Regions from separate parts of the Leptothoe sp. EHU-05/26/07-4 genome, predicted to be linked through region 1. Evidence: a T-box and tRNA genes for the amino acid it is inferred to sense, from the RefSeq annotation. Region 1 holds a T-box; the other holds one or more tRNA genes.

Region 1 (14,999 bases):
TTGTCAGTTGCCTGAACTGCTCGAACGGGCTGGGATACCCCTGTAAAGATAATCAAACTGACAGCTAAAACAAGCAACCCAATAAAACGTCGCATAAACGACCTCCTTTATTTATTTAGGATTCCTAATAATTAGAACTACTAAATAGTATCCAGCTTAAAAGATGGCGTCAAGGGGGAAGGTTGCGATCGCCCATGCAAATCAGGTTTTGAAATCTTCTAATGCCCGTGTGGAACTGATCCTCTAGAAAGAGAAAAGTCTAGATGAAATATTGTTACTAAAAATCAGGATGCCCGTCGGATCGCTTCAGTTTTCTGGATTTGTTCTGGACTGAAGCCAGCCTGTCGTAAATGATCTAAAAACCACGACTCACGATATTGGGGGTCTAAAGCAACCGCCTGCTGATAGGTCTGTTGGGCTGCGCCAATTGCTTGGCTGTCCCATTGGGCTAGGGCTAAAGCTACCCAAGGATGGGGGTTGCCCGGTTCTAAAACCGTTGCCTGTTCTGCATGGTCAATGGCTTGGTCATACTCCTGTAGGCGATGATAAGCCAGGCTTAAGTTGTAGTATCCAATTTCGTTGTCAGGCTTCAGTGCGATCGCTTGGGTATGGGTTTCTACGGCAGCATCTAATTGACCATCCACCAAGTACACAATGCCCAATGCATTTAAAGCAGGCACGTGGTTATCATCTTGGTCCAATGCACGTTGCAAAACATCGATGGCATTTTCCGCCTGTCCATCTAAATGCAGGGTCCACCCCAATATCACCTGGCCCGAAAGATTCTGTGGGTCTAACGTCACAGCCTCCTGCAGGGCTGCGATTGCTTCTTTGTAGCGCCCCTGACCGCGATACTCTAGTCCCATCTGACGATTCTGGGCCGCCTTAGCTTTCTCTTCAGCAGATGGTTCAGTCATGGGAGTCTCGTTTATTTCCTGAGGAGTAGAGGCTACAGAAGTAGTGTCCGCTGAGTCTGATGTGTTAGTCGACTGAGATGGAGCGGTTGAGGTAGCCGTGCGACAGCCCGCTAAACTAAATGTCAGCAACGTAGTCAAAAGGAAACTACTAACTTTTTGAAGACTAATTTGCACTACAGTTATGCCAAGACTCTGGGTCTCATTTTAGCGGTTATTCACCTAAGGCGAGCAATGCTGATTCTGTCCTCTATATGCAAGCAATTATCAAATGCTATGGGTAACATCACTATCCGACAAGGCCCTATGCATTGGCTCATTGTCTTGCTGCTAAGTTTCTTATGTTGGCTTTTGCCCACAACCTTGCCTATGCTGCCCGGCTCAAATGGTGTTGCCTTGGCAGTAACAATTTCATCTGAAACTGCTTTGGCCCGGCTATTTACATCTTCAGAAATTCAGGCTAGCTGGTTTGCTAATAGCTTTTTGTCGCAGATTTCTCTGGCCCAAATTGAACAGGTTGTGCAGGGTATTACCGCTACCCTGGGTCAGTATCAGAGTGTTGAAGCCAGGGGGGATCAGTATCTTCTGACGTTTGAAAAGGGCACTGTGCCCACCCGTATTGCTCTGAATACATCGGGCCAGATTACCGGATTGTTGTTTGAACCGCCTCAGATTGCTGCATTAGATTTAGAGAGTTTGCAGACGGCATTTGCTGAGCTACCTGGTGATGCAAGTTTGCTGATCCTTAAAAATGGAACTGATATAGCCAGCGTTAATGCTGACCAGCCGCTGGCAGTGGGTTCAGCGTTTAAGCTATTGATTCTACAGGCGTTACAGCAGCAGATTGATGCGGGTGAACACAGCTGGGAAGAGATTCTGCAGGTGCAGGATGCCTATCGTAGTTTGCCCAGCGGCCGTCTACAGGATTGGCCAACAGGCACACCTCTGACTCTCCAGAGTTTGGCCACAATGATGATTTCGGAAAGTGACAATACGGCAACAGACCATTTGTTGGCATTGGTGGGCCGTGATGCAGTGGAGGCGCTGACCAAACGCAATCGTCCTTTTCTATCTACGCGAGAAGCGTTTATTCTAAAAGACCCGCAAAACCAGCGATTGCTGGATCGCTATCGTCAGGCCCCTGAGCGAGAAAAATACGACATTTTGAGAGCCATGGCCGCTCTGCCGCTGCCTGCTGTCACTATTTTTAACAATGGCCCTTTAGCTTTAGATGTGGAATGGTTTATGAGCGGTCGGGAATTGTGTATTGAGATCGCAACCGTTGCTGATTTGCCTCCTATGCAGGTCAATCCTGGCATTGCCAACCCAGCTAACTGGCAGCGTGTGGCCTTTAAGGGAGGTTCTGAACCTGGTGTGGAAAACTTCACGACCGATTTGCAAGATGCAGATGGCAACCATTACTGCATTGCCGCTACCTGGAACAATCCTGATGGCATTGACGAGCTTAAGTTTTCGGGTCTTTATCGCGGTGCGCTCTCATCGATAAAGTCAGACTAAAATACTGGTAGCGCTCTCTACCACAGTCATGACATCTGATTGTCTCAAGCGAGTACTCCCCTTTATCCTTGCGGTAATGGTGACCTTGGGAGGGAAGATTGTTGATGCCAAACTCAAGAATTATTGTCCCGGGGGTATACGCCTGATGATATTCGCAAGATCTGGGGTGGTAATTTGATGTGAGTATTTGATGCTGCGATCGCAGTAGCTGAACAGATGCAAGCAGAGGCTGAAGGCTGATGGGTATTTCCTTTTCTAACCCAGATGAGAAAATAGCGTATGAAAACAAGAAGCTTGCCCTAATTAAAGAAATTAACGAGGCATTTGATGGTGTTGCCCGTGAAGATGGCGTCACGCTCCATGAGGCGATGGTGATCGATGATTACGGTAGCCCGGCAGAGCGAGCTGAGGCTAGAGCACAGGATACTGAAGACCAGTGGCAAGACGTTCCAGAAGATGATATTCGATTTTCTGATGCGGTTCTGAGTTTTCTAGACTCAAAGGGTTTTCACTATTACCTTCCAGCCTACATGGTTTGGTATCTCCGCAACATTGATAATGAAGATCCTGCCTACTGGTCAAATACATTTGACTCGGTAATCTTTCATTTGACCTATCAAATAGATGTAGAAAACTATGTCGCTTCAAAATTTCAATTGTTTACCCCTGCTCAACTGAGGGTTACGGGATATTTTCTTCAATTTAACGTAGAACGAGAAGAGACAATTGAGAAGCAGAATTTGCAGGAATCTTTGTCCAAGGGTGGCTTATCACCAGAAGAGATTAACTCTATTTTGCTTGATCATACATTTCACAATCATGAAGACAGGCAAGCGTTAGAGACGTACTGGCGACAATTTATATAGATGAGTCACTAGTTAAGGGAGGCGACACACCATGACAACCCATAACCACGATACTTCCCTTGGCATGGGTGTTTATTTCGCCCCGGATGATTATGTTGGTATGATGCGTCGCATTGCCATTTTGCTTATCGACTTGGCAGTGCTGATCATCGTATATGTGTTATTTGCCATTTTTTTGATACCAATCGTTGGTAACCGCAACGGGTCAATGGGGTTGCTCTATTTTGGTATAGTGTGGGCTTACTTAACGACTCTCAAATCATCACGCATTCGCACGGTGGGTTATCGGCTGATGGGTGCCCGGATCATTAATCTGCGTGGTGGACGCCCCTCCATGTTTCGCATGACCTTTCGTTTATTATTATGGGCATTTGGCCCGTTTAATCTGTTGTTTGATTTGTTATGGTCCAGCGTTGATGACGATCGCCAATCCTTACGTGATCGAATTGCCGGCACCTGTGTTGTTAATGCTCAAGCAGAACCCATCGGTACAGCTGAAATTCAACTCAAGTATTACTATGCATTTGGTCTGGCGTTAATGTATTCGCGAGTGATGCGTCCGCAGGATCCAGAATGATAGATGATCTGGGGCTCAAAGCTTTGGTCTTTCGCATTATGGCTGACTGCAATAGCCTTTGACTGCATCCATCAAGACAGCCCCACAAAAATTTGTACCTTTAGTGGTCACATTGTAGAGACGGGCATGGCGCAAATTTGCCCCTTGTAAATTTGCGTGGTTAAGATTGACGGAATCCAGCTGTGCCCATCTGAGATCCGCATTACTCAAATCCGCACCAGTCAAATCCGCATGCTGAATGCGTACTCCTTTTAACCGACAGCCGGAACAATTTTTAGTCGCCCTTAAGGCAACTACCCTCAAGGGCGTTTCAGCCTGAAGTACTAGCAGGATAATGGCTGTGGTGAGTAAAACTCGAAACAGCTTCATAGCCTCCTCTCCGAATCTGAGACAGTGTAATCCTTTCCGAATCTGAGACAGTGTAATCCTTACATTAGACGAGCTTCAAGGATTAAATCGCAAAATTTAACACTTTTACGGATAATATATATTCTTTTTTAGCCGCTTTCACCAGTTTCCAATGTGTTCAAAGATTAACTATACTGATTTTTTCTGTATATCTCACCAATATTAGTGGACTATATTAACAACCTTCAGTCTATCCTGCTGATTCGGGTGAATAGACTGAAAGTTTGCAGTATAGTATGCCGACAAGACGAAAAGACACGGCCTCTCGCAGCTTCTCAGGCAACTACTCGCAACTTGAATTTTCATTCGCTATAATCGGAAAAATCTAAATAAACCTTGACCATATCCAGACCTAGTGGCTTGACCTACGGGGAAAGCTTAAGTTTTCAAACTAGATGTGGTCTAACCCCAACAAAGGCATTGATGGGAAAGAGTAATTTTTGTGTCGGTGTAGAGCGAGTCAGGGATGGTGTGAGCCTGACCATACGGCAAAAATGAATATCCTCCCTGAGCCGCCCTCCAAAAGAAGGATCGCTCGCGATCGCATTCGAGTAGACAGGGCCGTGGCCTGCACGTTATAGCAGGAGGCTCTTCCCATTTGGGAGTAGCTGCAAAGACCGACGTTGCAAAGCGTTGGCAAAATTGGGTGGTACCGCGCTCACCTCAGCGCCCCAATGTGGAGGAATAAGGTTGGCGATTGCCGACTTTATAACGGCTCTATACCCACAGGGAGTGCGGTAATCATGTTTCGCGATGTTGAAAAAACGCCTAGTTTCTCTAGCCTGGAGCAGACGGTTATAGCTTTTTGGAAAGCGCACCATATCTTCCAAAAGTCGGTAGATAAACCAGCCCCCCAAGGCAATTTTGTATTTTACGAAGGCCCACCCACCGCCAATGGTAAACCGGGTGTGCACCATGTCATCTCTCGGGCCTATAAAGACCTGTTTGTTCGCTACAAAACCATGCAAGGTCATCGTGTTGTCCGCAAGGGCGGGTGGGATACCCACGGCTTGCCGGTGGAGCTAGAAGTTGAGAAGCGCCTAGGGTTTACTAAAAAATCAGATATTGAAGCCTTTGGCATCGCCAAGTTTAATGAACTTTGCAAGGCGTCTGTGTTCGAGCGTATTCAAGATTGGCAGGCCATGACCGAACGGATTGGCTACTGGCTGGATCTTGAAAATGCCTATGTCACCTACGAGAATAGTTACATTGAGTCTTGCTGGTGGCTGATGAAGTCGCTGTGGGATCGGGATCTGCTGTTTGAAGATTATCGAGCTACCTGGCATTGTCCACGCAACAACACCAGTCTCTCGGATCATGAGGTAGCGCAGGGATATCGAGATGCTGATGACCCCTCAGTGTATCCGAAATTCCCGGTTAAAACCCGTCAGCTAATAGAACGGGGCTGGTTAGATGAGGGGAATAGCCAGCAATCGGTCTACTTGCTGGCGTGGACCACAACCCCCTGGACACTGGCGGCGAATGTTGCGATCGCAATCAACCCCAATGCGATTTATGGCTTATTTGAAGCCCCTACCCAGCATGGCGAGGAGACCCAAAAAGATTTCTACCTTTTGGCGCAGGATCTAGCAGATCAGGTCTTTGGTGAAGGAAACTACCGTACCCTCAAAACCTTTTCAGGGGAATCTTTGGTGGGTCTGGATTATACCCCGATCTTGCAAGGGCGAGTCCCCGACGGAGAAGACCTCACCAATGCGTTTCGAGTCTGGGGTGACGATAGCGTCATGATCGATGAAGGCACTGGAGTACTACACATTGCCCCGGCTTACGGTGACCTGGACCTGGGTCGTAAATATCAGCTGCCCATGCTGTTTTCAGTTGATCTGCTGGGACAAGTCTATCCAGAGGTGAAACTGCTAGCGGCCTCGGCGGGTGACGGTCCCTACACCGGCAAGTTTTTCAAAGACGCGGATCGGCTGATCAGCCAGGATTTGCTGGCCCACAATCTGTTATATAGGGCAGCGACGCTGACCCATACCTACCCGTTTAACTATCGGGACAATACGCCCCTGATCAACTACGCGAAAAAGAGCTGGTATCTGCGGACTACGGCAGTTAAACAACAGCTGCTGGACAACAATAACAAAATCAACTGGCACCCAGACTATATCCGGGCAGGTCGTTTTGGTGACTGGCTGAGAAACAATGTTGACTGGGCCTTGTCTCGTGAACGATATTGGGGAGCCCCCTTGCCGATTTGGGTGAGCGAAGATGAGAGCGAGCAAATCTGTGTCGGCAGCGTCAAAGAGTTGGAGACCCTAACCGGACAGGATCTGTCTGAGCTGGATTTGCATCGCCCCTACATCGACGACATTACCTTTGAACGAAACAGCAAGTTGTTTAAGCGTGTGCCTTACACCGTCGATGTATGGTTTGAGTCAGGGGCGATGCCCTATGCCCAGTGGCACTACCCGTTTGAAAATCAGGATGTTCTGGCCCAGAGCTTTCCAGCCGACTACATTTGTGAGGCGATCGATCAGACCCGTGGCTGGTTCTACAGTTTACATGCCCTGGCCACGCTGCTGACAGATAATGGAGACGAGCAGCGATCGAGGGGTGCTTTGACCCACCTGGTGGAAAATTCGCCTGCCTTCAAAAATGTAATCGTGTTGGGGCATATCGTCGATGAGAACGGCGAAAAAATGTCGAAGTCCAAAGGTAACACAGTGGACCCTTGGACAGTCCTCAACGCTCAGGGGGCAGATGCCTTGCGATGGTATCTCTTTAGCGCTAGTCCACCGGAGACCACTAAACGCTTTTCCCAATCTCTAGTGGACGATACCGTCCAAGATTTTCTCATGACCCTGTGGAATACCTATGGGTTCTTTGTGCTGTATGCCAATCTTGATGCCCCCGATCTGATCCAAGTGGTGCCTGATCGTCCTGATTTTGACCGCTGGCTAGTGGCTAAGGTACATGCGCTGACCAGAGCCGTTACCGATCAGCTAGATGACTATAACCCTACCCAGGCCAGCCGTTTGATCCGCGATTTTGTGGTTAACGATCTGTCTAATTGGTATGTCCGTCGCAATCGTCGCCGCTTTTGGAAATCTGAAAATGATCGCGACAAAGCATCAGCGTATAAGACCTTATACGAAGCGCTGGTAACAGTGACTAAACTGATGGCACCGATGGCTCCGTTTATCAGCGAACACCTCTATCAGAATCTGGTCCTGAGTGTTTTTCCAAATGAGCCTGAATCGGTACATTTGGCGGAGTGGAGCCCCTGGGAAGAAGCGGCGATCGATGCTGTATTACTGCAAGATATGGACATCTTGATCCGCCTAGTTGAGTTGGGACGAGCCGCGCGATCGACGGCTGGGGTAAAGCTGCGGCAGCCATTAGGAGAGCTTTTAGTACGAGTTCGAACAGCAGCTGAGATGGCTGGTCTCAAAAGATTTGAAGCTCAACTCAAAGCAGAAATCAACGTCAAACAAGTGACTTATTTAGAGTTAGCTACTGACTTTGTTGATTACATCGTAAAACCCAACTTACCGCTACTGGGCAAGCGATTGGGTAAACAGTTACCGATATTGATCCAAACGCTGGCCACGCTCGATAGCCGCGAGATTGTCCATAATATCCGCAATCATGTTGACACCGTCATCGACCTAGAGGGAGTCCTTGTTCATCTCGAACCAGAAGCCTTTTTAATCAAGGCCAAAAGTCCAGACGGGTACGCAGCTATCGAAGATCAGGGCTATCTTGCCGCTCTGAATACTCACCTCACTCCCGAGTTAATACAGGAAGGGCTGATGCGTCAAGCTATTCGGCACTTGCAGGAGGCCCGAAAAAATGCAGGGCTGGCGATCTCTGATCGGATTCAGCTAGGGTTGCAAACGTCGGGACTCGTTTTAGACACCTTAAAGGCACACTGTGCTAAGGTCGAAAGTGAGGTGTTGGCAACTGAGGTGAGGTTTGATGAGCTCGCAGTTGCCGATTACAGTGGAGCCGTCACGCTCCATAATACAGAGATGCGGTATTGGATTAAGCGACAAACCCCATAGTCACCCTTGCTGTAACGTGCGCTCCCTACTAAATAATAACTCCTATGCACACCGACCGTCGAAAGTAGATCTGTAGGATGCAAAGGTTATCTTCGGCGAGTGATGGGCCACGTTATGCGGCTCCAATTCAAGTATGAATTTTCACTAGACCAAATTATGCTATGTCTTCATTCAGCGTAGAACCTCAAACCATTTTATTTATTGCTGCTAACCCCAAAGACACTGGTCGTTTAAGGCTCGATCAGGAATTGAGAGACATTTCAGAAGGACTGCAACGTGCCCAAAAGCGGGAACAGTTCAACTTGGAGCAACGCTTAGCAGTGCGTCCCCACGATATCCAACGGGCCGTCCTGGATGTGGAACCTCAAATCATTCACTTCTCCGGGCATGGAGGAGGAGACCAAGGGTTAGTTTTTGAAGATGACCTTGGTAATATTAAACTCATAGACGGAGATGCCCTGGCGGGCTTACTCAAACTTTTTGCCGATAAAATCGGATGTGTGGTGATGAACGGCTGCTACTCTGAAGTGCAAGCAAACGCAATTGCCCATCACATTCCTTACGTTATCGGTATGAATCAGGCCATTGGAGATAGGGCTGCAATCGCTTTTGCTGTTGGCTTCTACGATGCTCTGGGGGCAGGGCGTGACATTGAATTTGCTTACAAACTAGGGTGTGCCGCTATTCGCTTAGAGGGGATTGCTGAGCACCTGACTCCAGTTCTAATTAAACGCTTCAACACAGGAATCACAGCTGTTTATCCATCTCCAGGCCCTCTGACTCCTGCCAATACCTCTACCAAAGAGCCGGTTGAGGCGTCGGTTACCGATTTTAACTCGAAACTCACTGGCCTTCAGTGGCAAGACCTAGAAGCGGAACGAGCAGGCTTACAACGACGCCATAACTTGCTCAGCCAAAAGATTCAACGGTTGGGGGAAGCGCTTGATATTGAAACAGATCCAGCAACTCGTTTTAAGTTGGAAATCCAGCTACAACAAGCTAAAGCCGAGCGAGACCCAATTAGTCGTGAAATATCGAATCTAAACTGTAAACTTGAAGAATAAACATCGGTTTTACTAATGATTTCATGCATGAGCTGAGCAAGCAGCAAGACTTATTAGTTGCAAAAATCCAGCGATTGGGTGAATCACTCGCTATAGAAAATGATCCCGCAAGCAAGTTTAAGCTGGAGAAACAGCTGGAAGAAAGCCGGGCAGATCTTGTAGCATTGAAACAACAAGCCCTTAGCCGGAATCTATATACTTGTCTTCTGCGTTTGGGCTACCAAGAACAAGAAGTTGCGTTTACTCGATTCATCCACAAGGAATCGGTGGCTGCATTTTTAATTCATACCAGCCCTGATCCTGATCACGGCTGGTTGTATGGACAACATTGGTTATTCAATCGCCTGAAGTTGCGAGTACTTCAGGGAATTACCGGGAAAAAGGTTATTTTGGATCTGAGCTGTATGGCTCGTAGCCGCGATGTTAAAGCTATGTGGCGAGAGCTGGGCCGTAAGGTAGGGCTTCGGCAGGATAGCAAAATCGATGATATTTGCGATCGCGTCTATCAGTGTTGGCAGACCCAAAACATCTTCCTGATTTTGGATAGCGTCGATTTCATGCCAGAAGCATATCTGAGGGATTTACTGCAAGAATTTTGGTCTCCATTGGTAGCTCGGAGCCAACGAAATCAGTCGATTTCTAAATTTAAGCTATTGATGTTCCTGATTGATAAAAGTGGCTTGGTAGGGCAGTGGAACATCCAGTTTGCTGATCGCCCAAATCCGTTCTGGCGCGCTGAAATCCCCGTAAAACTTCCCTGGATTCAAAAGTTCTCCAACTCCGAATTAACCAACTGGATTTTCTCGGAGTTCCCTAGCCTACCTCAGTTCATCGATAATACCGAAATGGCTATAGAAACAGTCTTGACCAATAGTGATGGCGGTGTTCCTCAGTGGGTGTTTGAGGAAATCTGCAGCCTTTCAAATTGTGAGTGGTGCGACGAATGGAATAGGCTATGACAAACAATGCATTAAGATACACAGGCACAGTACAGCCTCAGCCAAGAGAGCAAGATACGACAGGTCAACTACTCTCTCCATATTTTCCTGAACCGGAATTAGTCGAGATAGTAAATTTGGCGATTTATCTGGGGCGTCCATTGCTCTTAAAGGGGGAGCCGGGGTGTGGCAAAACTCAACTGGCCCGCAGTGTGGCTTATGAGCTGGGGCTGCCGTTGGAATCCTGGTACATCAAATCCACGAGCCGTGCTCGAGATGGGCTTTACATCTATGATGCGGTGGGACGTTTGAGGGACGCTCAACTGGCAGCGTCTGATCGGTTAACTACCAGTGAACTACAGCGGGTTAGCGATCCTGCCGTATATGTTCGTTGGGGACCATTGGGGCGAGCATTTCAAAATGCTCAACGCACTATTGTCCTGATTGATGAAATTGACAAAGCTGACATCGATTTTCCCAACGATCTGCTGCTGGAGTTGGATGAACAACGATTTTTTGTTGAAGAATTGGAGGTTGCTGGAGAAGCCAGAGAAGTCCGTTCAAAGCATGCACCAATTGTCCTTATTACTAGCAATGATGAAAAAGATTTACCGGATGCTTTCTTGAGGCGCTGTTTATTTCACTATGTTAAATTTCCACCGCAGGAGCAGCTAATGAAAATCGTGCAGGCGCACTTGACCGTGTCTTCTCAAGCGGTATCGCCTCAGCTGGTCGAGGTTGCGACGCAACGCTTTTGTGAATTGCGACAAGCTATGCAAGATCAGGGAAAAATTGGCAAGAAGATTAGTACCAGTGAGCTAATTGACTGGGTGCGTGTCTTAAATCAGTATTCTACGGATGAATCAATAGCAATGTTAGACGGTAAGCTGCCATACGCAGGTGTGCTGCTTAAAAACTGGGATGACCACATTCGCTACTTAAAGCAGGACATCCCCCATGAATGATGATCTCCCTTTGCTAGAGCTATTTACCCGATTGCAACAGTCTGGTTTTCCGTTAGGCATTGCCGAATACCAGGCTGTATTACAAGCGCTTCAGGGTGGGTTTGGGATAGGGAGTCGGACTGCTCTAGCGCGACTGTGCTGCTCTTTGTGGGTCAAATCTGCTGAAGAGGAACAAATCTTTAACTACCATTTTGAGCAATTGATTGGCTCCCTGAAAGTCGCTTCCTCAGACCGCCAAACACCAACTTTTATAAAAGATAAGCCTAGAAGACTTTACCCATTGTCACAGCGGTGGCTAAAACTATTACTAACCCTAGCTGCAATAGTAGTTTTAGGGGTGTCAGGCGTGGTCTTTGTTAGTCGATTTTTCTCACCTCCAGAGCCTCAGCCAAACCGTAACGTCGTTCTGATCGTAACAGGATTAGGATTGGCTGCAATAACGTCAGGCATGCTGTGGTTAATAGAAAATCGAGATCACATAAAGCAGAAACAAGGAAATACGCCAAGCAAACCGAAGCCTTCACCACCGCTGTCTTCGGGCTTAAGTGAGGAATTAGAGGATGAGGTACAAATTGCTCAGGCTGTTCGACAGATGACGCGTAGCAGGAATGACCTGCCCAATCAGAGATTCTTAGCCTCTAGTGAGTTTTTCCCCATCACACGTCGACAAATAAAGCAGAACTGGCGCTATCTGCGTCGTTTAGTGCGAGAAGGGCCAGCGACTGAGCTGGACATTGGTGCAACCATCAATCAGTGGGGACGGCAAGGTGCGTTTCTAAATCCAGTTCTGATTCCCCGCCGTCATAACCGAATAGAATTACTGTTGCTCATTGACCAAGACGGCTCGATGGTGCCGTTTCATACCCTATCCTCTCGTTTAATAGAAACGGCTGCACGAGAAGGGCGATTGGGTAAGACAGGCGCCTACTATTTTCACAATTGTCCGATCGACTACCTTTACCACGAACCCTACCTAACCACGGCAAAACCACTGTCGACTGTTTTAGCTCAGCTCAATCCCATGAAATCCGTTGCTCTGATTGTCAGTGATGCAGGGGCTGCTCGCGGTCACTTCAACCCGGAACGGCTGGAATTGACTCAGGCATTTTTGCAGCTGCTGCAACAGCATATTCCTCACATCGTCTGGTTGAATCCCGTTCCTCAAGCTCGCTGGCGTCGTTCCACCGCAGGAGCAATTACCCAACTCGTTCCAATGTTTGAACTCACTAAGCAGGGAATGAATGGGGCAATCGCTGTTTTGCGTGGTCGTTATTCTCCTTTGCAAAAGATTCTCCGCCTATGATACCCCCCACCAGCACTTCATCAACCGCCTCTCCGCGTCAACGGGCTGCCCAACGGCAAATTGTCGCATTTCGCCAAAAATTTGGGGATGCCCATCTCTATTTCAGCTATCATGCAGCGTTTCCTATAGCCTTAACGCCCGAATCACTTTACCAACTGTGGGCAAATTTTCAAACCGATCAGACAGGAATATTTCTTAATATTCCCTGGATTGCCGTTGCCGATTTGTTGCTCTCGGGATTATGCCGAGAGGTGGGGCATGAACTGTACGAGATGGATACGACTGTTCGGATGGAACTCCTGAAGCAGTTGCAAAATGAACCACGCTTCGGTCCACCTCGTATTCATCAGCTTGCAGAGTTTGTTCTGTCGTACATTCATCATCAACTCTACAGTCCTGACCTCGATGTGCGAGAAGTTGCTCTTACTCAGCGCTGGACAGCTCTAGCATACACACGCCCTGGTACGATGACCCGTGAGTTAATTGAAGCTATGGCAGATATTCCCTTAAATCAATCAGCCGAGTGGCTACGGATTACCTCCTTAATTGAAACCTTTGCCGAACCCTTGAAAGAATTCCAGCCCTTACTCGCCTATGCCAGAGGAATGAAATCTTTTTTTCATCGGCACATGGAGGATGCAACGGTTCAACTACAAACATTATCGGAAGCGGGGCAAATTATTTTAGGCGGAACGGAACTTCCTATTCCTGAGCAAATTCGCCGAAATTTTATTGCTGAAGAGGGGCGCGATCAACTCCAATTGCCTCAAAACTTAGTTGCTGGCACATCTTCAGCCGCAAGCAATCTTGCTATATCAAGTATCTCGGATACCCGTGCACCAATTATTAAACTTCACATCAAGTTGACCCCTGATGACATTGTCAAAGCACAGTACTTTCACATCAGGAAAAGCCTTTCTATTTTAACGATATCGATTGTCTTTTTCCTGCTTCTAGTCATCTCAGTTTTTATTTCGAAGATCATTCTATTTTTAACATCGGGGGATCTAAATTACTTAGGAGCGTTATTCCCTGAGCTTTGCATACTCTCTTGCTTTTATTATTTGCTATACATTTATTTTCCTCGCAGAATTCGCCACGATTTCAAGAAAACAAAAATCCTCAGAGTTGACGAGGACTTGACAATCTCTCCGAAGGTAGTCGAAGTAACTTCAGAAATTGCGATGACGCGCTATCAAATAGCTGATTGCTATATGTATAGGGCTAATTCCAAATTTATTTTGCTCTATTTGAGCATGCCTACAGTTTATTTGGTGCTTCCACTATGTATTCTCTTGCCGCGTCGTTGTTTTAATACAGACCAAGACTTTCAGCAACTTCTTGTTTATCTTAAAGCAGTGCTCGGCAAGCCTGGAAAACCTTTGAAACAAAAGTCTTTCTCTCCAAGGAATCTACCCTACCAAGCCTATAGTTCTTTCGAGTCAACAATTTCATTCCGTGTACAGCTCACTTCAGAAGATTATCTTAAATCCAATTATTTGCACCTACGACCAGGGCCAATACAAAAGAGGATCTATTATGCTTTGCTTGGAATTTACTTGGTTTTGGTTGCTTCCACTGGTTATTCTGCCATTCTGTCTGGCAGTAATATAGGTGTTTTTATATTCTGGCTGCTTTTAGGAGGCTTTGCATTGTATTGGTATTTTATAAGTCTTCCTTCGTCTGTACGTCGTTTATCCAAGCAAAATGCTTACCTCCTATTTGAGCATCAAGTAGAAATTTCTCCTGAAATATTGGAGATTACAGAAGTGAATGGAACTACAAGAATTCGCCTGGCTGATTATATTAAGTACAAATTCGATCAAGATTTAGTTATTTTGTATGTTACCGATCGCGCCTTTCATATCTTTCCACGTCGCTGTTTTTCAACTGAATCAAATTTCAAGAAGTTTCTGACCTACCTCCAGAACAATCTAGGAGCGCCTCAACCTTAACAAGTTGATAAATCAATTACTTAAACTAATCTAGATAATCCTTGCCAAAAAGAGAGATATAACGTATGCAGTGGTTTCATTTTCAAATTGGCTGGTTGAATCTATGGATTCTTGCATTAGTAATCTTTGCCACACCAGTTCTGTTGAACCTTATCAGAGGGAAGAAAGGAAAAGAAGGATTGGCGCGCGCTACTATGCTTCCGCCAATGTCACCCAAAGAACGAGCTTTCTACATGCTAGTGATGGCACCGCAGTTCTTGTTACCCATTTATGTGGTTTTCGTACCGTTCACCAGAAACGCAGTTCTATTAAGCGTAGGTTTGGGGTTGTTCATTGCAGGGCAAGTTTATCGGCTAAAAAGTATTTGGGACTACACCACCGTACCCAATGATGAGTTGATATCCCACGGTGTGTACCAGATTTCACGAAATCCTGGTTACTTTAGCGCAACCATGGTCTATTT
Region 2 (14,999 bases), 1.6 Mb from region 1:
ACTCAGTACACCGTGAATACGCAACTGGTGAATAACACCCTGATGAATATTGCGGATAATCCGACCAATGTGCAGCTGCCGGGTAGCTATGACGAAACGCCGCTACCGCGTATTCCGATTGTGGTGACGGGTAATGACTTTGCCACGCTCTATGCTCCCTTAGTTCGCGATGGGCGCATGCAGAAATTTTACTGGGAGCCGAACCGAGACGATCGTTTGGGAATTGTGGGAGGAATCTTTGCACCCGATGGTCTAAGTCGTAATGATATTGAGACCCTGGTGGATACGTTTCCGAACCAGGCAATTGATTTCTATGGGGCACTGCGATCGCAAATCTACGATGAGCAAATCATTGATTTTATTCATCGTGTAGGGGTGGAAAATGTTTCTCGTAATGTGGTGAATACGAAAACTCCCCCCAGCTTCAAAAAGCCTGATTTCCGTATTGGCCATCTGATTGAAGTGGGTCAGCGTTTGGTCCGCGAACAGCGTCGCCTTCAGGAAATGGGATTAGTGCAGGAATATAACCAGGCTCTGAACAAGGTCGGGGAGAATCGCAGCAACGGCAACGGTAACTACTATCGTGCTTATCAGCCTGCGCCCTCGGTGCCGTTACAGCCGGTAGAAGAACCTAACGGTGCTTCACACAACACTCCTGCTACACCCCAGTCGCAGTCAGTGGTTGCTGCTAGTTCTCTGCCTGATGAGGTGCAGCAGAATGTGCGTAATCTAATGACTCAGGGCTATCAGGTCGGCATGGAATATGTGGATAAGCGTCGCTTTCGGACCAATGCTTGGCAGAGTTGCCCGGTGATTAATGGTGGTAGTGAAGGACAGGCACTTCAGGCAATTGCACAGTGCTTAGTTGATCATGGCCAGGATTATGTGCGTTTGATTGGTATTGATCCCAACAGTAAGCGACGAGTGTTAGAGCGAATTATTCATCGACCCTAAAGGGACTTAGGAGGGAATGCCAGCGCTAAGGGATATACATGAACATCAATACCCACTCGGACTTGGTATCACTAACAATAATCTCTGTTTTGTTTTCTGTTGTTGTTACATTTACTCAAGAGATTGTTGTATTTTAGATAAAGCTCCTAGCCTCAACAAGTGCAGCAGCCGTTGCATTGCTTCAAACAACTGGTGTAGGCCGTAAAGGAAAGATATTTTAAAAAATCTCATTGCTCGCTAAAGACGGCATCTGTGAGATTTAGAGAGAGAAACACTATTTATGGATAAACTAAAGCTTACTACCTTGACTAAGATGTCTAACTGGTAAGAACTTCTGTTCCTGTAAGCTCTTCACTATCAAGATTATAATGATTGTCCTCAACCCAACGGAGAACGTTTTTGGCAAGTCGGCTTTTGCTTTTAATTGCTCTGATAGCACCAGTCAGGTCCAGTTGTTGCGCAGTTTCCGGATGCTCTAAATCAAATAAACCAGTATTGACCAGATCTATCCGATTAAATTCGTCTTCTAGATTTGTAAAAATTTCTAAGAAGTGTAGGGCAGTCTCTAACTCGGGTGGATCGAGAATTGGGCAATCTGGGCCAGCTAAAAAAGTATTCACAAGGTACCTGAAAACTGCATAGACGATTTGGGCCTTTCTGCTAAGGGGCTACGCAGATTGTTTTTAAAACAAGATACCCAGGATGAGGGAGAAGCTTTACCCTCATTTAAAGCCTAGCACCTATTGTATTACTTGGCTTCCGGGTAGGTCGTTATATCAAGTACCCGTGTTTGATCGGTTAATACTCAACAATTACAGGGGTATGATCGCTAGGTTTTTCCAGCTTGCGTGGTTCGACATCAATCCAGCAGCGTTTGGCTTGCTTATACAGTTCAGGCGATAAGTAATGGTGGTCAATGCGCCATCCCAGATTGCGCCTGAACGAAGCAGCTCGATAATCCCACCAGCTGAAGTGACCACCTTCATCGGTAAATTTACGAAAAGCGTCCGCTAATCCTACGGTGAGCAGGTCTTGTAGAGTTTTACGCTCTAATGGAGAAGACATGATGTGCTTATCCCGCTTCTCATCGGTATAAATATCCTTGTTTTCTAGGGCGATATTGAAGTCACCACAGACATTGAGCTTGGCAGTTTCCTCAAGAGTTTTGGTCAGATACAGTTTGAGTAAAGCGAGCCAACGCATCTTATAGTCATACTTTGCACTACCGATGGAAGATCCATTGGGCACATATAAGTTAAGAATGCGCACGCCATCTAACACAGCACTAATAACTCGTTTTTGATCGTCCAGATGGCCAACGGTATCCTCATCAAGGATTGCTCCAAATCCCATGCGCACATCGTCTAAGGGCGTTTTACTGATGAGGGCTACACCGTTATAGGCTTTTTGTCCGTATATGTAAGTGTGATAGTTAAGTTCCTCAAAGGGGGTTTTGGGAAAGTCAGCATCAACGACTTTTGTCTCTTGGAGACACAGCACATCTACGTCTGAATTTGCCTTGAGCCAATCAGTGACATGGCCAAGACGAGTGCGAACAGAGTTAACGTTCCAAGAAGCGACTTGCATTCGATTCGGTTTCAGCAGAGACAACGCTATCCAGCTCCGTCATTGGGTAGGGGCTCCCCTTGGGGGTGGCCGATACATCAGATGTCGTCTGAATTAGCTCTCGTATTTTAGTATTGGGCAGCGTTGATAGAGCAACCGATGCTGTAGACGTCATTTGTAGCGTTGCTTCAGTAATCTCAAAGTCCTTGAACAGTGAAGTTTGGAGGCGATTCAACAAGACATCGCGTCGACCAGCACTAGCCGTATTTACAGTGAGGTTTGCCGTCAAATGAATTTGACCCGGTGCGATGGTCCAAACCTTAAGCTGCTCTACTTTGGTGATGTCTTTAAAGATAAGCAAATTTTGCTCAATCTCTTGCAGACTAATGTTGTTGGGTGTTTGCTCTAGCAAAATGCTGAGGCTCTGGCGGATCAGTGGGATCGCTCCGGCAAAGATGAGCAGCGCGATCGCAATGCTTACCAACCCATCTGTCCATTGCCACCCAAACCACTGCACAACTGCCGCTACACATAACACCCCCAAACAGCTGAGTGCATCGGCCAGGGTATGTAGAAATGCCCCCCGCAAATTCAAATCATCATCAGTGTGGCGATGGAGTAAAACGGCGTTGATGCCATGAACACCTAAACCTCCTAACGCCGTCAGCGCCATGGGTTTTGTTAAAATCTCACTGGGCGGTGTCTGTAGTTGCGCAATGGATTCTTGGCCAATCCAACCTGCAATTAATAAAAGACCAATGCCATTCACCAGGGCGGCTAAGATTTCCACGCGACGGTAACCAAAAGGCGCATGGGATGACGTGGGCCAGCGGGCGATCCAGGCAGCGAGTAGGGTCATTGCGATCGCAAACACGTCAGCAATCATATGGCCTGCATCTGCCACCAGCGATAAACTGTGGCTGTGGTGACTCACCCGCAGTTCCACCGCTGAAAAAATTGCCACCATCACGAGGGCAATGGCCAATACTCTAAGTTTCTCTGGCGACGTCTCTGCGGGGCAGTCGCAAGCCCCAAAACCATGATTATGCATACTTGATATTGGTCACATTGCTTATGCCAAAGCGTGTCTGATGAAAGCGTTTTGTTGTCCCGCCAATGTGACACGCAAACATCCTGATGCATCAGGGTGTTTACTATATGAGGGTGCCACACCTAACCAAAACCAACAATTAACCTTGTGACAATATGCCCGACCAACCCCTCCAAGGCGATGCTCTGATCAAGGAAACTAATCGCCGCATTCGTCTTGCTAAAAAACTTTGGGATGCTCACAATAATGCCGCCTGTCGTCGTGAGCGGGAGCGCGCCTTAAAGTTGTATAGCCAACTTACTAAGGTGCAGAAGGAAAAAGTGCCACAGCAACTACGAGTCTGGTTGCGATATCGCAGCGAAAAATATTTTGGTGCTCATCGGACGCCGCCGGGGAGTAAGCATCGGTCATCAAGGCGGCGAAAATAGTGGATGGGAGAGTTAAGCGTTGCGTTTTGCTTTCTCGGTCGGATCTGTCCAATGCTCTAACCATGTAAATCCTTGGGAGAACATCAGGTTTAATGCCAAATAGGTCAGACCAACAGCTGTATAAATTTCAAATGCGCGAAAGTTGGTGGCTACAGTCAGCTGACCGCGACGAAAGAGTTCTTCCAAGCCAATAACAGCGACCAAGCTCGTGTCCTTGAGTAATGTGGTGAACTCATTCCCTAAAGGTGGGATCATGCGTCGCAGGGCTTGGGGTAAAACAATGTAGCGTAGGGTTTGAATCGCATCTAGACCCATGGATGAAGCTGCTTCCCACTGCCCGCGATCAATTGATTGAATGCCACCTCGGACAATTTCAGCTACATAGGCCGCTGAATTCAGGCTCAGGGCAAGAACGCCAGCGGACCACCGGTCAAAGGTAAAGCTTAATCCCAGGCTTTTGAAGAGTGCTGGAAAGCCAAAGTAAATCCAGAAGATTTGGACCAGCAGCGGTGTGCCTCGAAAAAATTCAATGTAAGCACGGGTGGCCAAACGTATGGGCCAGAACTTGGAGAGTCTGGCGGTGCCGAGCAATGTGCCACCAATAAAGCCAAAGAAGATGGCTAGGGCTGTCAACTGTATGGTCGTTAAGGCACCCCGCAGTAGGGCGGGCAGAGCATTAATAATATATTCCACGTCGATAGGTTCCCTTGTGAGGACCTGTTAAGGAGTAGTGCTAGGACCTGAATATTGGGGTAAGGCTAAGATTCTTGCTCAAATTCCATGGAAGATCCGTGTCTTCCATGGAATTTTAAGGTTCAAGGTCTCCTCTAAAAGCCAGCTTCCGGTAAGGTGCCGACAGGAGTGGTGCCAAACCACTTTTCATAGAGGGCATCATAGGTGCCGTTTTCAATCAGTTCGGCTAAGGCTGTATTTAAAGCCTCAAGGTTTGGCGAATCTTTGGGCATCGCGATGCCATAGAATTCTTCGGTTATCAATTCACCTACAACCTTGACGCCGCCAATATTGCCAGTCGCGATCGCATCCAACGTTACCGGCGCATCGTTAATCACAGCATCAGCATTGCCATTAGAGAGTTCTTGTAGTGCTAATGGCGCTGAATCAAAGGTGCTGATTTTAGCATCCTTAATCGTACCGGCCATCTCTGCACCTGTAGTACCCAGCTGTACAGCGATGGTTTTTCCTTCTAGACTCTCGAATGATGTGGTTTCAGTATCATCTTCAGCTACTGCGATCGCTAGACCAGCTCGGAAGTAGGGGCGAGAGAAGTCCACTGTCTGAGCCCGTTCTTCAGTAATGGTCATGCCGCTAATGGCTGCTTCGATGGTGCCAGCCTGTAGAGCGGGAATTAGACCATCAAAGGGTAAGCTTTCAAACTGAACTTCGACACCAGCCTGCTCACCAATGGCCTTCATCAAGTCAATATCAAACCCTACAAGTTCACCGCTGTCATCCTGAGACTCAAACGGAGGGAAGGCGGGCTCAGTACCCACTAGCCATAGACCAGCAGCAGCATCGCCACCATCAGCGCTGGGGGTTGTGGAGACATCACCACCACCGCCGCAGGCCGCCAGTACGACAGCTGCTCCCAGACTTAAACACGCGTTTCTTATGAATTGAGACCGTTTCATAATGCTTAATCGGCTCCTTATTGTTATGACGTCACTGATCTACCGCAGAAGATAAGACGCTAGGGCTGAATCACCCTGATATCTGACTCGAACGTGTAGTTTAAACTACCAGGAATTAAAAAACGGTGTTGTTTGTAGCGTCATGGTTGCTTACGTTTCTTTACCTTCTTAGGTTTTTTGCTGCGCCGAGCTGCTGCCTGAGCTTTCTCTATCCAGTTCAAAAGTTCTACTGGTTCTTCTAAGACTGTTTTGGGTAGCTGATAGTAGGACATTTGAATGGTTTTACCGTGGCGTTCATAGTGAAACGGCCCCATGTCGGCTTCTAGATAGTCGACTAAATTGTCATCATCAACTTTGAAATAGAGCGTTTCATAAGCAATCAGAGCAAACATGATCCCGTCTGCGTAGAGACCATAGCCACCAAACATAGAGCGGGCAGTAACAGGTGCCACCTGATTCAATTGGTGAACAATTCTATCTTTGAAAGCCATGGTTTCTGGAGATGGCATGGAGTATTCCCGAGCAATAAAACCTCTTACCTGTCCGACGATGATACGTAATTTCTGCGGGTAAGTGATTACTGTTAAACATTCATGACTTAAAAAACATTGTGATTCGTAGCGTCAGCACAATGTCAGCGGTATGATGCCTTTCAAGATGTTACTGATAGGTGTGTTGTGACAGAAGCCGCAATTTATTTTGCAAACCTGCAGAAGAGCTATGGCGACCTATCGGTGCTGCGAGGTATTAATGGCCAAATTGAACGTGGTGAAGTTGTTGCCATCATTGGTTCTTCGGGATGTGGTAAAAGCACGCTACTACGCTGTTTTAATCGCTTAGAAACCATCAGTGGTGGTCAGTTGGTTGTAGATAATATTAATTTATCAGCCCCTAATCTGAGTGCTAAGGCGTTACAGCAGTTGCGAGCAAAAGTAGGGATGGTTTTTCAGCAGTTCAACCTTTATCCTCACATGAGTGTTTTGGACAATCTGACGCTGTCCCCCCGTAAGGTGCTTCGGCTTTCTACTAAGGAAGCGGAAGAGCGAGCACACGTCTATTTAAATAAAGTTGGTTTAGCTGAAAAGGCCTCAGCTTATCCTGATCAGCTTTCAGGTGGACAAAAACAACGCGTTGCGATCGCGCGTTCCCTCTGTATGCAACCTGACATTTTGCTATTTGATGAACCGACAAGCGCTCTAGATCCTGAACTGGTGGGCGAAGTGCTTCAGGTGATGCGCACCCTGGCTGAAGATGGTATGACCATGGCCGTAGTGACCCATGAAATGCAGTTCGCTCGGGAAGTCGCGAGTCGTGTCCTATTTCTCAATCAAGGTGTAGTCGAAGAAACTGGTGCTCCTCGAGACGTGTTGCAGAACCCTCAGAGTGAGCGTTTACAGACATTTCTCAGTCGTATGAATGGGATAACAGTTTAGGTCAAAACTAGGTCAAAGCCTTTTAGACAAAACCTCGATCAACAAATTCACAGCCCCGCTGATAAATTGTCTGGGCATAATCTGTCCACTGCCCTTGACCCCAGTACCGGAAGCAGCTGGTTTGTAGAATTAGGTTGTGCAGGAGTGCCTGGCGATAGTTGGCATTTAATGCTAAGTAGGCTTGCTTGCTTGCTGGCACTGCAGCAATGGCCTGGTGAAAGCTAGCACTTAGGCGTTCTATGGGGTCAATGACATTGGCATATCCATCGACCCAACTGCGGTCGTTAGTCCATGAGCCTCCTGTAAATCTAGTGTTTTGCTCCGCTAGATTTGAGATCGCATCACCCACCTGTTCTGGTGTAATGTTGCCATCCAGAGCCTGCCACAGTTTATGTTGATCTTTCGCCTGACAGTTAGGAAAATCACTTTCTGTGATTCCGGCTGCCGCTAACAGTTCCAGATACTCGGTACCGTTAATTCCGGTAACTGTGTGCTCATGGCGAGATTCATGCCAGGCTCGTTTAAAGGCTCCTGGAAATTCATTCATCATGACGCCACCATTTTCACCGTCAGAGATTTGGCTCACTAGAGGCGGGATTGACTTATTTCCAAGGGGCATCTTACCTAAAGTCTTGGCTTCGTAGTACGGCTGCATTTGACCAATCAACTTAGTATCAGAACCTTGGGTTTTGATTAAGGCTGTGATCGACACTGTGTCGCCATGACTGTTGCGAGCCACCAAACGATGAGGCAGATGTGGTTGCTGAATTCCCTCACCTGTCAGTATTTCCACGGTATGCTCTTGGACCATGACCCAGCGATAACCTGTCTCTTTGAGAGTTTTAACCAACGTGTACAGAGCATCGGGATGATTCGGCAGTTGCATTTCAGGTAATGAGAATCCTCGAACTCGCTTGAGTGCTTCTAATCCAAAAATGCTGGCAAACTGGTGCTGCCAAGCTCGAATATGTAACTTGATATCGGGTAGTGGCGTGGCAGCGGCAACGGCATGTCCCCAAAATGTACCTAACCATTCCACATGGGTTTGGTACCGAGGATCGCAGGTGATCCCTCTGAGCTTATCGAGAATGTCGTCACGCCCCATTTGCTGGAGGCCCCACAGCAAATTCCCTGAATAGTCCAGCATGACCCGTGGGTTGCAACCCTGACTCACAAGCTCAGGGATAAAATCACCCATGCGGGCATAGCAATAGGCAAATGGTCCAGCATTATGATTGTCACCTTCATAGTGGTGTTCAAACATATATTGCAAATGGCCGATAAGCTTGCCCGCTGGCCCCGCTGGGATCGTCGGCTGGTGCATGTGAAGTGCGATCGCAAACCCTGCCGATAGGCTGTTGAGATCGAGATTACTGCGTTCCAGAAAAACTGGCTCGTCGAAACTACTCAACTCCTCAATAGATGACTCCCAGCCACAAAGCATAGGGAGTGTTTGATCATAGGTAGCTGGGGGAGATACAGCAGCAGACATATACTTGGAGAGTATTAAAAGGTGGATTATTTTCTATCCCTAGTGTCCCAGGTACGGGCTTTAAAATAAACCACCCTTATAGAAAAGATAACCCTAGATTAACTCTCCCACTAAACTCTTTGGTTACCTATTCATGAACTCCACGTTCGAATGAAACCGCCAACTCATCTTCTAACCAATTTAGGATTTGCAATCGTTCTCCCTGAGTGAGATACAGATGGCCCGTATGACGTAGGCGATCGTTGACGTCTTCTATATCTGAAGGTGTCATCAACCCAACTATGGCTCCTATATTATAAAGAGCATCATCTCGTTCCTCTTGAGTGTGACAACCGTAGCGATATCTTGAGATTTGCCGACTAATATATTTGAATGCCTGGGGGTCGGTAGATTCTAACCGCTGCTTGCGTTCATCAGAAATTGGTTCACCAGCAACCATGGCAGCATAGTCGGTGTCTAATATATCCAACTTGACGATTTTGACTTCTTGGCTGGATCTATGGCTCACGGTGGTCAACACCCCACATACTCTTTGAGTCTTTTCAATTGTGCCTTCCTCAAATAGAAAATGCTTGAAGCTTTGTTATTTTGCAATTGTCCGTTTGCAAACGTTTGCAAACGGACAATTCGCTAAATTTCACTCGCATTTTAAGCGCATGCTCAAATCCAGCCAGGATGAGCGAGTTATTGGCGCGCTACTTGATATATAGTCAACACCCGTTAATGCAATCTCACGAATGGTTTCGAGAGTAACGTTGCCGGATCCCTCAATCTTGATCCGAGAACTATGCTGTCGAATTAAGTAGACTGCTTGCTCCATCACACTTGGAGTCATGTTGTCCAACATAATAATGTCGGCACCATGGTTCAATGCCTCCTCAACCTGTTCTAAATTCTCTGTCTCTACCTCTATATTGAGCGGATAAGGCATAGCTAACCTTACAGCTTTAATTGCCTGCGCAATTCCACCCGCAGCAGCAATATGGTTGTCTTTAACCATCAAGGCGTCATCAAGGCCCATACGGTGGTTTTTCGCACCGCCCATGCGAGTTGCATACTTTTCTAAGGCTCGAAGCCCTGGGGTCGTTTTGCGAGTATCCACGAGCTGAGCTGGCAGATCTGCAATTGCATCGACATATTGCCGGGTAGCAGTCGCAATACCACTAAGATGCATTGCTAAATTCAGGGCGACTCGTTCACCCGTGAGCAAATGAGCGAAGGAACCGCTCATTTGAGCAATGGTCGTGCCTGCTTCTACCCATGTGCCCTCAACAACACAGGGCTCAAACTTTATTTGATTAACCGATGTGCCGTCTAAATCAGACAGGATTGCAAACACTCTACGAGCGATCAGAAGTCCACAGATGACGCCCGATGCTTTTGCTATCCAATACCCACTTCCCTGTCTTACACCTGTGGTGTCTAAACCTAAAGTGGTCTGATCTCCACGACCAATATCTTCTTGCAGCCATTGCTTTAGCTGATCATCTAAGCCGATCCAGTTGATATTCACAGTATTTTTTCTGCTCAAGCTCACCCTATTTAAATAGAGACAAACGATTGCACTGTCTACTAGCTAGCTTCAAGTCAACAACACAACTCACGCTAGTAATAGTTGCCATCGATTGGTAAGTAAGCCAGCTTCAGCAATAAAGCTGTGACCAAAACACCTAAAAGCTTCATCTAAATTCTAAAGAAAGTTGTGTCATAGTCACGATGGGCATGGCCAAAACTCGCTTCGACGCCTTGTTCTAAGGCGTTTTGCGGCTTTCCGAAAAAACTTCAAGAAAGGAGTTGACCAGTGACGAATAGCTCGCTATATTAGTAAAGCGCTTGAGACGGGAGCGGCGAACACCGTAACCGAATCGAGTCAGAACCTAGACAAATCAATAGTTTGAGATTCTAACAAAATCCTGTTTAATTTCTTTAGTTTGAAATTGGTTAGACCTTATCACGAGGTTGAGGCCGATGTCAAACGACCGGATACTTAGATAACACTGAGTGTCAGGTCAACACTTGATGAATGAGTCTTGTTTTTCTTTAGGGAGCAATGAGATTACCATGGAGAGTTTGATCCTGGCTCAGGATGAACGCTGGCGGCGTGCTTAACACATGCAAGTCGAACGAACCTTTCGGGGTGAGTGGCGGACGGGTGAGTAACGCGTGAGGATCTGCCCTTAGGCGGGGGACAACTTTTGGAAACGGAAGCTAATACCCCATATGGCGAGAGCTGAAAGCTTAATGTGCCTGAGGATGAACTCGCGTCTGATTAGCTAGTTGGTGGGGTAAGAGCTTACCAAGGCGACGATCAGTAGCTGTTCTGAGAGGAAGATCAGCCACACTGGGACTGAGACACGGCCCAGACTCCTACGGGAGGCAGCAGTGGGGAATTTTCCGCAATGGGCGCAAGCCTGACGGAGCAACGCCGCGTGAGGGAGGAATGTCTGTGGATTGTAAACCTCTTTTCTCTGGGAAGAAGATCTGACGGTACCAGAGGAATCAGCATCGGCTAACTCCGTGCCAGCAGCCGCGGTAAGACGGAGGATGCAAGCGTTATCCGGAATTATTGGGCGTAAAGCGTCCGTAGGCGGTCAATTAAGTCAGTTGTTAAAGACTGCAGCTCAACTGTGGGAGAGCAACTGAAACTGATTAACTAGAGTATGGTAGGGGTAGAGGGAATTCCTAGTGTAGCGGTGAAATGCGTAGATATTAGGAAGAACACCAGTGGCGAAGGCGCTCTACTGGGCCAAGACTGACGCTGATGGACGAAAGCTAGGGGAGCGAAAGGGATTAGATACCCCTGTAGTCCTAGCTGTAAACGATGGATACTAGGTGTTGTGCGTATCGACCCGTGCAGTACCGAAGCAAACGCGTTAAGTATCCCGCCTGGGGAGTACGCACGCAAGTGTGAAACTCAAAGGAATTGACGGGGGCCCGCACAAGCGGTGGAGTATGTGGTTTAATTCGATGCAACGCGAAGAACCTTACCAGGACTTGACATCCCTCGAATACCTAAGAAATTGGGTAGTGCCTTCGGGAGCGAGGAGACAGGTGGTGCATGGCTGTCGTCAGCTCGTGTCGTGAGATGTTGGGTTAAGTCCCGCAACGAGCGCAACCCACGTCTTTAGTTGCCATCATTCAGTTGGGCACTCTGGAGAGACTGCCGGGGACAACTCGGAGGAAGGTGTGGACGACGTCAAGTCATCATGCCCCTTACGTTCTGGGCTACACACGTACTACAATGCAACGGACAAAGGGCAGCCAACTAGCGATAGTGAGCTAATCCCATAAACCGTTGCTCAGTTCAGATTGCAGGCTGCAACTCGCCTGCATGAAGGAGGAATCGCTAGTAATCGCAGGTCAGCATACTGCGGTGAATACGTTCCCGGGCCTTGTACACACCGCCCGTCACACCATGGAAGTTGGCCATGCCCGAAGTCGTTACCCTAACCGTTTTCGGAGGGGGGTGCCGAAGGCAGGGCTGATGACTGGGGTGAAGTCGTAACAAGGTAGCCGTACCGGAAGGTGTGGCTGGATCACCTCCTTTAAGGGAGACCTACCGAATCGACTCCGAACGAATTTTTATTAGGAGCGATATTGGTCACTCTAGGTCGTGACAGGATTGAGGGAATTTCAAACTATTGTTTAGGTTGTATAGGCTGGGGCTATTAGCTCAGGTGGTTAGAGCGCACCCCTGATAAGGGTGAGGTCCCTGGTTCGAGTCCAGGATGGCCCACTGATGGGGGTATAGCTCAGTTGGTAGAGCGCCTGCTTTGCAAGCAGGATGTCAGCGGTTCGAGTCCGCTTACCTCCACCAAATATTGTCAGATTGGCAGAGATAGGAATAACTTCAGCACCCTGTTTAGGTCTGTTAAGAGATGGGCTAGGGGAATAGGCTGCTGGATTTAGGTCTAGCGAGAACCTTGACAACTGCATAGATTAGTCGAATAGGTAGTTCGACACAGAGAACCTTTAGTAAAAAGACTGAGAGGTCAAGCTACAAAGGGCTCATGGTGGATACCTAGGCACACAGAGGCGAAGAAGGACGCGGTTACCGGCGATATGCCACGGGGAGCAGGAAGCATGCATTGATCCGTGGGTTTCCGAATGGGGCAACCCTACGTACGGCCCACTGAATCTATAGGTGGGTACGAGCGAACGCAGCGAATTGAAACATCTTAGTAGCTGTAGGAAGAGAAAGAAAACTCGATTCCCTTAGTAGCGGCGAGCGAAGCGGGAAGAGCCTAAACCAATTCTTATCAGAGTTGGGGTCGTGGGACAGCGATATGGAATCTGGAGGATAGACGAATCACTTGAGAGGTGAACCAAAGAAGGTGAGAGTCCTGTAGTCGAAATTTGAAGGATACTAGCTGAATCCCGAGTAGGTTGGGGCACGTGGAATCCCGATTGAATCAGCGAGGACCACCTCGTAAGGCTAAATACTCCTGTGTGACCGATAGCGAATAGTACCGCGAGGGAACGGTGAAAAGAACCCCGGGAGGGGAGTGAAATAGAACATGAAACCATGAGCTTACAAGCAGTTAGAGCACGATTAAACGTGTGATAGCGTGCCTGTTGAAGAATGAGCCGGCGACTTATAAGCACTGGCAGGTTAAGTCGAGAATGACGGAGCCAAAGGGAAACCGAGTCTGATAAGGGCGATAGTCAGTGTTTATAGACCCGAACCCGGGTGATCTAACCATGTCCAGGTTGAAGCTTAGGTAACACTAAGTGGAGGACCGAACCGACTTCTGTTGAAAAAGGAGCGGATGAGGTGTGGTTAGGGGTGAAATGCCAATCGAACCCGGAGCTAGCTGGATCTCCTCGAAATGTGTTTAGGCGCAGCGGTAGTGATTATAGCTGGGGGGTAAAGCACTGTTTCGGTGCGGGCTGCGAGAGCGGTACCAAATCGAGACAAACTCAGAATACCCAGTGAATACATTGCCAGTGAGACGGTGGGGGATAAGCTTCATCGTCGAGAGGGAAACAGCCCAGACCATCAGCTAAGGTCCCCAAATCATCTCTAAGTGATAAAGGAGGTGAGAATGCTGAGACAACCAGGAGGTTTGCCTAGAAGCAGCCATCCTTGAAAGAGTGCGTAATAGCTCACTGGTCAAGCGTTCTTGCGCCGAAAATGAACGGGGCTAAGAGATGTACCGAAGCTGTGGACTTGATTTATCAAGTGGTAGAGGAGCGTTCTGTAGTAGTGAGAAGCATTAGCGAGAGCAGGTGTGGACGAAGCAGAAGTGAGAATGTCGGCTTGAGTAGCGAAAATAGATGTGAGAATCATCTACCCCGAAAACCTAAGGCTTCCTCCGGAAGGCTCGTCCGCGGAGGGTTAGTCGGGACCTAAGGCGAGGCCGAAAGGCGTAGTCGATGGATATCAGGTTAATATTCCTGAACTTTGTTTGTGGAGCATTGCAGGGACGCATGACAACTAGCTACACCCTAAATGGATTGGGAAGTTTCTACGGAAGCTGCGTAGTGAACGATAGTGCCTAGAAAAGCTGTGGATGTAATGAAGCGAACAGACCCGTACTGTAAACCGACACAGGTGGGTGGGTTGAGTATACTAAGGGGCGCGAGATAACTCTCTCTAAGGAACTCGGCAAAATGGCCCCGTAACTTCGGGAGAAGGGGTACCCCTTAACGGGGGTCGCAGTGAAGAGATCCAGGCGACTGTTTACCAAAAACACAGGTTTCTGCAAACTCGAAAGAGGAAGTATAGGAGCTGACGCCTGCCCAGTGCCGGAAGGTTAAGGAAGCTGGTCAGTCTTCGGATGAAGCTAGCGACCGAAGCCCCGGTGAACGGCGGCCGTAACTATAACGGTCCTAAGGTAGCGAAATTCCTTGTCGGGTAAGTTCCGACCCGCACGAAAGGCGTAACGATCTGGATGCTGTCTCGGAGAGAGGCTCGGCGAAATAGGATTGTCTGTGAAGATACGGACTACCTGCACCTGGACAGAAAGACCCTATGAAGCTTTACTGTAGCTTGGTATTGGGTTCGGGCTTTGATTGCGCAGGATAGGTGGGAGACATAGAACTAATGCTTGTGGGTGTTAGTGAGTCGCTGGTGAGATACCACTCTATCAAGGCTAGGATTCTAACATTGACCGTGACCCGGTTAGTGGACAGTATCAGGTGGGCAGTTTGACTGGGGCGGTCGCCTCCTAAAAGGTAACGGAGGCGCGCAAAGGTTCCCTCCGGCTGGTTGGAAATCAGCCTTTGAGTGTAAAGGCATAAGGGAGCTTGACTGCGAGAGTGACAACTCGAGCAGGGTGGAAACACGGCCTTAGTGATCCGACGGTACCGAGTGGAAGGGCCGTCGCTCAACGGATAAAAGTTACTCTAGGGATAACAGGCTGATCTCCCCCAAGAGTTCACATCGACGGGGAGGTTTGGCACCTCGATGTCGGCTCGTCGCAA

What was found. A T-box is a leader RNA that pairs with one kind of tRNA and senses whether it is charged. The one in region 1 lies ahead of ileS (isoleucine--tRNA ligase), so its partner is inferred to be a tRNA-Ile.
Region 2: it has a tRNA-Ile gene. The T-box ahead of ileS (isoleucine--tRNA ligase) is inferred to sense a tRNA for this amino acid. The anticodon was not compared.

The regions. Positions count from the first base shown of each region.
Region 1 covers NZ_JAXSQV010000007.1:1,633,073-1,648,071, forward strand. Annotated here, with positions in the region: gene U2F10_RS31620 (hypothetical protein) at 1-95, opposite strand, end outside; gene U2F10_RS31625 (tetratricopeptide repeat protein) at 285-917, opposite strand; gene U2F10_RS31630 (serine hydrolase) at 1,284-2,432, shown strand; gene U2F10_RS31635 (DUF6714 family protein) at 2,672-3,298, shown strand; gene U2F10_RS31640 (RDD family protein) at 3,330-3,875, shown strand; gene U2F10_RS31645 (pentapeptide repeat-containing protein) at 3,912-4,244, opposite strand; T-box leader at 4,695-4,960, shown strand; gene ileS (isoleucine--tRNA ligase) at 5,027-8,311, shown strand; gene U2F10_RS31655 (CHAT domain-containing protein) at 8,473-9,375, shown strand; gene U2F10_RS31660 (hypothetical protein) at 9,399-10,334, shown strand; gene U2F10_RS31665 (AAA family ATPase) at 10,331-11,278, shown strand; gene U2F10_RS31670 (hypothetical protein) at 11,271-12,581, shown strand; gene U2F10_RS31675 (YcxB family protein) at 12,578-14,536, shown strand; gene U2F10_RS31680 (methyltransferase family protein) at 14,602-14,999, shown strand, end outside.
Region 2 covers NZ_JAXSQV010000007.1:660-15,658, reverse strand. Annotated here, with positions in the region: gene U2F10_RS24525 (RuBisCO small subunit-like domain-containing protein) at 1-954, shown strand, start outside; gene U2F10_RS24520 (hypothetical protein) at 1,272-1,574, opposite strand; gene xth (exodeoxyribonuclease III) at 1,753-2,541, opposite strand; gene U2F10_RS24510 (cation diffusion facilitator family transporter) at 2,516-3,571, opposite strand; gene U2F10_RS24505 (hypothetical protein) at 3,727-3,999, shown strand; gene U2F10_RS24500 (amino acid ABC transporter permease) at 4,012-4,692, opposite strand; gene U2F10_RS24495 (transporter substrate-binding domain-containing protein) at 4,827-5,648, opposite strand; gene U2F10_RS24490 (TfoX/Sxy family protein) at 5,789-6,157, opposite strand; gene U2F10_RS24485 (amino acid ABC transporter ATP-binding protein) at 6,326-7,081, shown strand; gene U2F10_RS24480 (polysaccharide deacetylase family protein) at 7,104-8,573, opposite strand; gene U2F10_RS24475 (hypothetical protein) at 8,701-9,081, opposite strand; gene nadC (carboxylating nicotinate-nucleotide diphosphorylase) at 9,211-10,086, opposite strand; rRNA gene U2F10_RS24465 (16S ribosomal RNA) at 10,632-12,120, shown strand; tRNA gene U2F10_RS24460 (tRNA-Ile) at 12,236-12,309, shown strand; tRNA gene U2F10_RS24455 (tRNA-Ala) at 12,315-12,390, shown strand; rRNA gene U2F10_RS24450 (23S ribosomal RNA) at 12,564-14,999, shown strand, end outside.